DNA from 2 places in the Arthrobacter sp. UYEF20 genome. Region 2 is predicted to be linked to the other one. Evidence: predicted binding sites of a transcription regulator. Region 2 holds the regulator's gene; the other holds the start of a gene.
The links. The regulator HrcA, encoded in region 2, represses chaperone genes, less so after heat shock. The targets are predictions, from matches to a motif close to TTNGCACTCGNNNNNNNCGAGTGCNAA.
Positions count from the first base shown of each region.

Region 1: groES (co-chaperone GroES) is a predicted target of HrcA. The motif match lies at 1,222-1,248, and genes of this name have one in related genera.

Region 1 is NZ_JBEPNP010000004.1:249,334-253,865, forward strand. Features, by position in the region: gene ABIB26_RS07035 (THUMP-like domain-containing protein) at 1-600, opposite strand, end outside; gene ABIB26_RS07040 (hypothetical protein) at 657-1,118, shown strand; gene groES (co-chaperone GroES) at 1,404-1,700, shown strand; gene groL (chaperonin GroEL) at 1,777-3,387, shown strand; gene ABIB26_RS07055 (DUF389 domain-containing protein) at 3,467-4,435, opposite strand.
Region 2 is NZ_JBEPNP010000005.1:117,301-121,832, reverse strand. Features, by position in the region: gene ABIB26_RS07885 (16S rRNA (uracil(1498)-N(3))-methyltransferase) at 1-518, opposite strand, end outside; gene dnaJ (molecular chaperone DnaJ) at 521-1,648, opposite strand; gene hrcA (heat-inducible transcriptional repressor HrcA) at 1,753-2,766, opposite strand; gene ABIB26_RS07870 (DUF3097 family protein) at 3,006-3,854, shown strand; gene ABIB26_RS07865 (DUF4870 domain-containing protein) at 3,984-4,403, shown strand; gene hemW (radical SAM family heme chaperone HemW) at 4,464-4,532, opposite strand, start outside.

The DNA of each region.
Region 1 (4,532 bases), on a different contig from region 2:
GGCCAGGGACTCGGCGAAGGACAGCGGCGGGGAGAAGTCCTCCGGGTCCCAGAGCCGCTTGGTCCCCGAGGTGGAGGTGGTGCGGCGGGCGGGATCCAGCCAGACGCCGTCGATTCCCTCGAGCGGCACCGCCATGGCATCGGAGTGGACCACGGTGGCGTTCCGGAACGGGATCAGGTTCATGGTGGCGCACGCGGCGGTGGTCTCATCCATCTCCACCGCGGTGACCTGGATGTCCAGGGACGCCAGTGCCATCGAGTCGGCGCCCAGGCCGCAGCCCAGGTCCGCTACGTGCCGGATGCCGGCCTCCGCGAAGCGCTGCGCGTGCCGGGCCGCCACGGTGAGCCGGGTGGCCTGCTCCAGCCCCGCCTGGGTGAAGATCATCTGCCGGGCAAATTCGCCGAACTTGGCCTCGGCCCTGGTCCGGAGCCGGGACTGGGTGAGTACCGCCGAAACGAGTTCGGGGGAGTGGCCGGACTTCCGGAGCGAGGCGTTGAGCCGGAAAGCCTCATCCTCCTCGTACGGCCCCAGCGATGCCAGCAGCTCCCAGCCCTCGGGGTTGAGGAGCGGGGCGATCTGGTCCTGCGGTGCGTCAGCCATGGAATCAAGCCTAGTTCAGGCGCCGGTGCCCCGATGCGCCCGCTAGGCTGGAAGGCATGGAAGACAGCGGTACGGCAGGCGACGGCACGGACGAAGGTCCCCTGGAGGACGACTCCGCACAGCGGGACGCCGGCGGCCGTCCCGCCCGGCAGCGTCGTGCCGAAAACGGCGTTGCCGGACACGGCCTTGCCCGGTACGCCCGGCCGGCGCTGGTCGCGGGCTGCGTCATCGCCGTCGTCTGCGTGGCGTTGCTCGTCATCATCTTTTTCCTCGACTCCTTCAACGCGACCGTCTATTCGGTCGGCGGCAAGGACGTCAAAGACGCCACCGACGAAGCCCGGTCCATCCGTGAGAGCTACGTTGCCGCCAAGGTCGGCGGCACCATCTCCCTGGTTATCGGCCTCGCACTCGCCGCCGCGGGCGGATTCCTGCTGTACCGCCAGCGGAATGAACCGGGCCGGAATGACGAGGCGGACGACGGCGAGGAAGTGGACTTCGAGGACCTCGGGGGACAGTAATCCTGCCCCCGCCGGCGCTCACCCAGGCCGCCCCCCGGGCGTTCATCCTGGCCGCCGCCGGCGTTCACCCCGGCCGCCCCGGGCGTTCACCTGGAACGAAATTCTGGCACTCGCCTTGACCGAGTGCTAACCATGTACATAGAGTCGTCATTAGCACTCTCCCTAGGAAGGTGCTAACACCTGAAGCTTCACAGCCAGGCTGCTGCCGGCACCGCGACGACGGTTTGCACGCCTTGGCACCACAGCTTTAAAGTCCATGAATTTGCTGACGAATAGGAGAGGTCCTTGTCGGTCTCTATTAAGCCTCTTGAGGATCGTATTGTTGTCCGCCCGCTCGAAGCCGAGCAGACCACGGCCTCCGGCCTGGTTATCCCGGACTCCGCGCAGGAAAAGCCGCAGGAAGGCGAAGTTGTCGCAGTAGGCCCCGGCCGCTTCGACGACAACGGCAACCGCGTTCCGATCGACGTCACCACCGGCGACGTTGTCATCTACTCCAAGTACGGCGGAACTGAAGTCAAGACCGGCGGCACCGAGTACCTCGTGCTGTCCGCCCGCGACGTTCTGGCGATCGTCGTAAAGTAACTCTCTTGGACCCCGCGCCGCCGATCCTTCTTTGACGGGTCAGTTGCGCGGGGTTCTGTCTTGAAAGGACAAAACCATGGCAAAGCAGCTTGCGTTTAACGACGCTGCCCGCCGGTCGCTTGAAGCCGGCATCGATAAGCTCGCCAACACGGTCAAGGTGACGCTTGGCCCGCGCGGCCGCAACGTCGTGCTGGACAAGAAGTGGGGCGCCCCCACGATCACCAACGATGGCGTCACCATCGCCCGTGAAGTCGAGCTGGACGACCCGTTCGAGAACCTTGGCGCTCAGCTCGCCAAGGAGGTCGCCACCAAGACCAACGATGTTGCCGGTGACGGAACCACCACCGCCACGGTGCTGGCGCAGGCCCTCGTCAAGGAAGGCCTCCGCAACGTTGCGGCAGGCGCCGCCCCGGGCCAGATCAAGCGCGGCATCGAGGTCTCTGTCGAGGCCATCGCCGCCCGCCTGCTCGAAAACGCCCGCCCGGTCGAAGGTACGCAGGTCGCCAACGTCGCCTCCATCTCCGCCCAGAGCGACGAGGTGGGCGAGCTCCTGGCCGAGGCATTCGGCAAGGTCGGCAAGGATGGTGTGATCACCATCGAGGAATCCTCCACCACCCAGACCGAACTGGTCCTCACCGAGGGCATGCAGTTCGACAAGGGCTACCTGTCCCCGTACTTCGTCACTGACGCGGAACGCCAGGAAGCCGTCCTCGAAGACGCCCTGATCCTGATCAACCAGGGCAAGATCTCCTCCGTGCAGGATTTCCTGCCGCTGCTGGAAAAGGCGCTGCAGAGCTCCAAGCCGCTCTTCATCATTGCCGAAGACGTCGACGGCGAGGCCCTCTCCACGCTGATCGTCAACCGCATCCGCGGCACCCTGAACGTGGTTGCCGTCAAGGCTCCGGGCTTCGGTGACCGCCGCAAGGCCATGCTGCAGGACATCGCCACCCTCACGGGTGCACAGGTTGTCTCGCCGGAACTGGGCCTTAGCCTGGACACGGTGGGCCTCGAGGTGCTGGGTACCGCCCGGCGCATCACCGTCACGAAGGACAACACCACCATCGTGGACGGCGCCGGATCGGCCGAGGACGTCGCAGCCCGGGTTTCCCAGCTGCGCGCCGAGCTGACCCGCACGGATTCCGACTGGGACAAGGAAAAGCTGCAGGAACGCCTGGCCAAGCTGGCCGGCGGCATCGGCGTGATCAAGGTCGGCGCAGCCACCGAGGTCGAGCTGAAGGAAAAGAAGCACCGCATCGAAGACGCCGTGTCCTCGACCCGCGCTGCCCTCGAAGAAGGCATCGTGGCCGGCGGCGGCGCCGCCCTCATCCACGCCCTCAAGGCGCTCGACGAGGATCCGGCCGTCCAGGCTCTCGAAGGTGACGCGGCAGCAGCTGTCGGCATCGTCCGCCGGGCACTGACCCAGCCGCTGCGCTGGATCGCCCAGAACGCCGGCTTCGACGGCTACGTGGTCGTCGCCAAGGTGGCCGAATCCGCCAACAACCAGGGCTTCAACGCCAAGACCGGCGAATACGAAGACCTGATTGCGGCCGGCGTGATCGACCCCGTGAAGGTGACGCGGGCGGCCCTCCGCAACGCGGCCTCCATCGCGGCACTGGTTCTCACCACGGAAACCCTCGTGGTCGAGAAGCCTGCCGATGAAGGCCAGCACGCGGGCCACCAGCACTAGCTCCAAGTCGCTGTAGTCAAGGCCGGTCCGGCATCATCCGGGCCGGCCTTTTCTATGCCGTCCGGCCCGGAAACGAGGCTCAGCGCTGGGACCGCAGGGCCTTGCGCCGCAGACGCAGCGCGGCGTCCCGGGGGAGCCGCTTGGTGATGAGCCGGTAGAAGACCAGTACGGCCACCGCCGAAACCACGATGCCCACCAGATTCAGGAACAGCTGTAGGGCGGAGCCAGCGGCTTTCCCGTATTCACCCAGTACCAGGGCGACGGCGACGAAGCCGGCGGCCGGAACAGTCGTCACCGAAATGAACACCCCGATCAGTGCCGAGGACCTCTGGCTGATCACGGACAACATGCCTGCGGTCCCGGCCAGGACGGCGACGATCAGCGAGTAGGGCCCCGGGTGGTAGATGAAGTCGACGGCGGAGCCATGGTCCAGGGCATCGGCGGGGAAGAGTCCGAGGGGCAACGACAGCCAGGCGCCCAGGGCGGCCGCCAGCATCGCGACCGGGAAGCCGACGCCGAGAGCCAGCGCCGCGCCGCGTCCCAGCGGCCCTTGCCGGCGCACAAGGGCCACGGCCAGGGCAGCCAGCGGGCCGAACTCCGGCCCGACCGCCATGGCGCCGACGATGGCGATGGTCGAATCCGTGACGATGCCGATGGCTGCGAGCTGGGTCGCCAGGACCAGGAAGGCCAGAAAGCTCCACGTCAGCCGCGAGTCTTCGCCCGTCTGCTGGGAGACCTCGTCCCAGATCACGGCGTCGGCACCTTCGCCCGGGGCGGCCGCCATCGCCTGGTCGGCGCGGTCGGAGAGCACCAGGTCCGGCATGGTGACCGCAATGGAGCCGACTTCCTGGACGTTAAGGGCGTGGAGTTTCTCCACCAGACCCTCGACCGACTCCCTCGCCAGCAGGACGTGGATGACGTCCCCCGGAGGGAGCACGGACGCCCCGGGGTGGCGGGCGACTTCCGCCACACCGAGCTCGCCGGAGCAACACTCCACCACGACGCCGGACAGCTTTTCCGGGACACAAATTCGCAGTTGCGCGATCACAATGCGGCCTCCTCTGACTTGTAACAGACTAGCCGCCGGCCCGGCCTCGGGCCGCGGAAAACCCCGCACCGCCCTGCCGCACGTCCCGCACCGCCCC
Region 2 (4,532 bases):
ATGGCGAGACCTGCAGCGGCGACAGCCGCCTGAAGTCCGGCGCTGTCGACGGCGGAGCGGACCTCCGGAATCCAGGCGCGGCGTGCCTGCTTGGCGGCTGCCGTCACGACGGACTGCCACTTTGCATGGGCCTTCGCCGCCCGCTCCGCTTTCCAGCGCACGATCGAGCGTTCCGCCTGCCAGGGGATGACAGCGTCGATCCCCAGCTCCGTGGCGGTTTCGGCCGCCAGCTCGTCCCGGTCGCCCTTGGCGAGGGCCTGCACCAGGACCAGCCGGATGTCCGGCCGCGGTTCCGCGGTCAGTTCGGCGCACTCCACCGTCAGTTCGCCGGGCGCGACGGCCGTCACCGTTCCCGTGAGCCGCTTCCCGGCACCGTCGGCGATGTCCACCGGTTCGCCGACGCTGAGGCGTTTCACCGTGACCGCATGGCGGGCCTCGGCGCCGTCAAGGACGAAGGCGGAACCGGGGACCTGCTGGTCCAGTGTTCCCGGGGCGGTGAAGAAGACCGGATTGCTCACCGCTACAGGTTACCGAGCCGGTCCCGGAGCTTGGCGAAGACCCCGCCGCTCGCCGCGAGTTTCCCTTCGGTGAACTGTTCCCCGCGCAGCTTCGCGAGCTGGCGGAGCAGGTCCTCCTGGGCGGAGTCGAGCTTGCCCGGGGTCTCCACCTGCAGGTGGACCTTGAGGTCCCCGCGGCCGTAGCCGCGCAGATGGGTGACGCCGAGTCCGCGCAGGGTGATGACCTCGCCCGACTGGGTGCCAGCCTTGACGTCGATCTCCTGCTGCCCGTCAAAGGTATCGAGGGTGAGCTCGGTGCCGAGCGCGGCGGCGGTCATCGGGATATTCAGGCTCGCGTGCAGATCGTCGCCGTCGCGCACGTAGGTGGCGTCGTTGTTGACCCGGATCTCCACGTAGAGGTCGCCCGCGGGTCCGCCGGCGGGACCCGCCTCGCCCTGGCCGGAGAGCTGGATGCGGGTGCCGGTGGCGACGCCGGCCGGGACCTTGACGGTCAGGGTCCGGCGGCTGCGGATCCGGCCCTGGCCGGCGCACTCGTTGCAGGGATCCTTGATCACGGTGCCGAAGCCTTCGCAGCTGCCGCAGGGAGCCGTGGTCATGACCTGGCCCAGGATGGAGCGGACGGCACGCTGGACCTGGCCGCTGCCGCCGCAGATGTCACAGCGCTCCGGGCGGGTGCCCGGCCGGCAGCAGGAGCCGTCACAGGTGGGGCAGGTGACGGCGGTGTCCACCTCAAGCTTCTTGTTCACGCCGAACACCGCGTCGCGGAGCTCGATCCGGACGCTGATCAGCGCGTCCTGGCCGCGGCGGACCCGGGACGCCGGACCGGCCTGGCCGCCTGCGCCGAAGAAGGTCTCGAAGATGTCCTGGAACGCGAAGCCCTGGCCGGCGTAGCTGCCGCCGCCGAAGCCGTTGTCCGTGCCGTTCTCATTGCCGGTGGTGTCGTAGACCCGGCGTTTCTGCGGGTCGGAGAGCACCTCGTAGGCGTGCGTGACGGCCTTGAAACGGTCTGACGCGTCGTCGCCGGGGTTCACGTCCGGGTGCAGGGTCCGCGCAAGCTTGCGGTAGGCCTTCTTGATCTCTTCCCCCGTTGCTTCGCGGGAGACTCCAAGAACGTCGTAGTGGCTGCTCAAAGTTTGTATCTCTTCCTGGTTGTACTTCTGTTAGGGGCAAGAAGCCTGGCTGTTAGGGGCAAGAAGCCTGGCCAACAGCGGCGCGGCGGCCGCTGCCTGGGCGGTCAGGGCCCGAGGATCCTGGAAAGGTAGCGGGCCACCGCACGGACGGCGGCCATGGTGGTCGGATAGTCCATCCGGGTGGGACCCAGCACACCGACCTTGGCTGTGGCGTCCGGGCCGTAGCCGGTAGCCACCACCGACGCCTCCGCGAGCCCGTCGTACGGGTTCTCCCGGCCGATGCTGACAGTCACTCCGCGCGGGTCCGCTGCCATGTCGCTGAGCAGGCGCAGCATGACCACCTGCTCTTCGAGTGCTTCCAGCACGGGACCGATGCTCAGCGGGAAGTCCACGTTGGACCGGGCAAGGTTGGCTGTCCCGGCCATGACCATGCGCTCTTCGCGGCTGCTTGCGGCGAGGGCTTCGAGCCCCCTGGCCAGTGCCTGCGCTGCGCTGCGCCGCGCCGGCGGGCAGCTGACCACCACGGCCTGCAACGGCTGCGGCAGCAGGTTCAGCGGCGTCCCGGAGAGGCTGCCCAGGAACCGTGACCGCAGTTCCGCGACGGCCTCCTCCGGAAGGTCCTGGCCGACGTCGATCACCCGTTGCTCCACCTTGCCGGTGTCCGCGATCAGGACCGCCAGCACCTTCCGGGGCGCCAGCAGGACAAATTCGATATGCCGCACTTTGGCCCGGCTCAGATGCGGATACTGCACGACGGCGACCTGGTTGGTCAGCTGCGACAGGAGCCGCACCGTCCGGTCGAGGACGTCGTCGAGGTCATCGGACCCCTCCAGCAGCGCCTGGATGGCCCGGCGTTCCGCCGGGGAGAGCGGCTTGACGGCGGAGATCTGGTCCACGAACAGCCGGTAGCCCTTGTCCGTGGGAATCCTTCCGGAACTCGTGTGCGGCGCCGTGATGAGGCCTTCATCTTCCAGTGCGGCCATGTCATTGCGGATGGTGGCGCTGGACACGCCCAGATGGTGCCGTTCCACGAGGGCTTTGGAGCCGACGGGTTCCCGCGAATGGACATAGTCCTCCACGATGGCGCGCAGCACTTCGAGCTTGCGTGGTTCGCTCACGCCGCACCTCCAATCGACTGTCCCGCATCCGGTGCCGCCCGTCCGGCCGCGCCCGGGAGGCGGTCCGCACGGGGCGTGGTTAGCACTCGACATGCCTAAGTGCTAACCAGTCTAATATGAGTCGCCGCGTTGTTAGCATTGGATTCGCTCCAGGCGTCGTTTCCGGGGCCGGGGTTTTCGGGCACAGCCCGCCGTATCATTTCGAGCGCCAGGCAGTGTAAAAGAAGGCAGTGTAACAGATGTCATACCAGAACTGGGGCCCGCAGGACCTGTCCGCGCCCGCCAAGCCCCAGCTGCCCGAAGTCCCCGTGGAACGCGGAATGGTGCTCGAGGACGTGCAGTCCGGCTGGGTGGGGGCCGTCACCCGGGTGGAGAAGTCCGGCGGGATGCATGTGGTGGCCCTGGAGGACCGCCGCGGCAAGTCGCGGTCCTTCCGGCTCGGCTTCGGCTTCCTCCTGGCGGGCCAGCCGATCCGGCTGATGCCGCCGGCCCCGCGGCCTGCTGCGGCCGCTGCAGGCACCCGCACCGCCTCCGGCTCGGTCCGGGTCGAGGGCCGGCGCGCGCAGGTGGCCAAGGCCAGCCGGATCTGGGTGGAAGGCAAGCACGACGCCGAGCTGGTGGAGAAGGTCTGGGGTGACGATCTCCGGGTGGAGGGCATCGTCGTCGAGCCGCTGCACGGCATCGATGACCTCTCGGCCGCCGTCGCCGCGTTCCGGCCCGGCCCAGGACGCCGGCTCGGCGTCCTGGTAGACCACCTGGTCCCGGATTCCAAGGAGTCCAGGATCGCCGAGGCCGTGATGTCCTCCCCCGGCGCGGCCGGGAACGTGCTGATTGCCGGGCACCCGTACGTGGACGTGTGGCAGGCCATCCGTCCCGCCGTGCTGGGGATCGAGAAGTGGCCGGTCATCCCCCGGGGCGGGGACTGGAAGACCGGCATCCTGATGGCCTTCGGCTGGCCGCACAGCAGCAAGGAGGATGTCGGTCTGGGCTGGCAGAAGCTCCTCGGCGCCGTCCGCAACTACGCCGATCTGGAAGCCTCACTGCTGGGCCGCGTGGAAGAGGTCATCGATTTCCTCACGGTTCCCTGAGGGCCCGATCCTCGATTCGGCGTCCGAGCACGTATTCTTGGAGCGGTGGCTGCGCACCCTGCGCGGCTCCGGCACTACTGGCAACAACTTCCAGCAACGACGCATCACAGCAATCCGAAGGACTAAACCGTGGCAGAAGACGCACGCGAGCACACGGGCAATCAGGCCGGCCATGGCCAGCCCCCGTATCATGGCGTTCCCGCCAATGCGCTGCCCCTGACGGCCAGCGAGGACCGGCAGTGGGCCACGCTGGCGCACTTTGGCGGCATCCTCGGCTGCGTTCCTTCGCTGCTGATCTACCTGATCTTCAAGGACCGCGGCCCGTTCACGGCGCAGGAGTCCAAGGAAGCCCTCAACTTCACGCTGCCCCCGACGATCGCCGCCGTGCTCGCGAACCTGCTGGTCTTCGTGCCGGTGGTGGGAAACCTGTTTGCCGTCCTCGCCACCGTGATCTGGATTGCCGTCACGTGCTTCTCCGTCGCCGCGGGCATCCATGTCAACCGTGGCCAGCCGCACCGCTATGAGTTCAACCTGCGCTGGATCAAGTAGGGGCATCCCCAGCCCGGCAGCCCAGCAAGTCTGCCCGGCCCGGCTGGTCAGCTAGTCTGCTCAGTCAGGCAGGATCCGGCGGACCACGGCGTCGGCGAGCAGCCGCCCCTTGAGCGTCAACACCAGCCG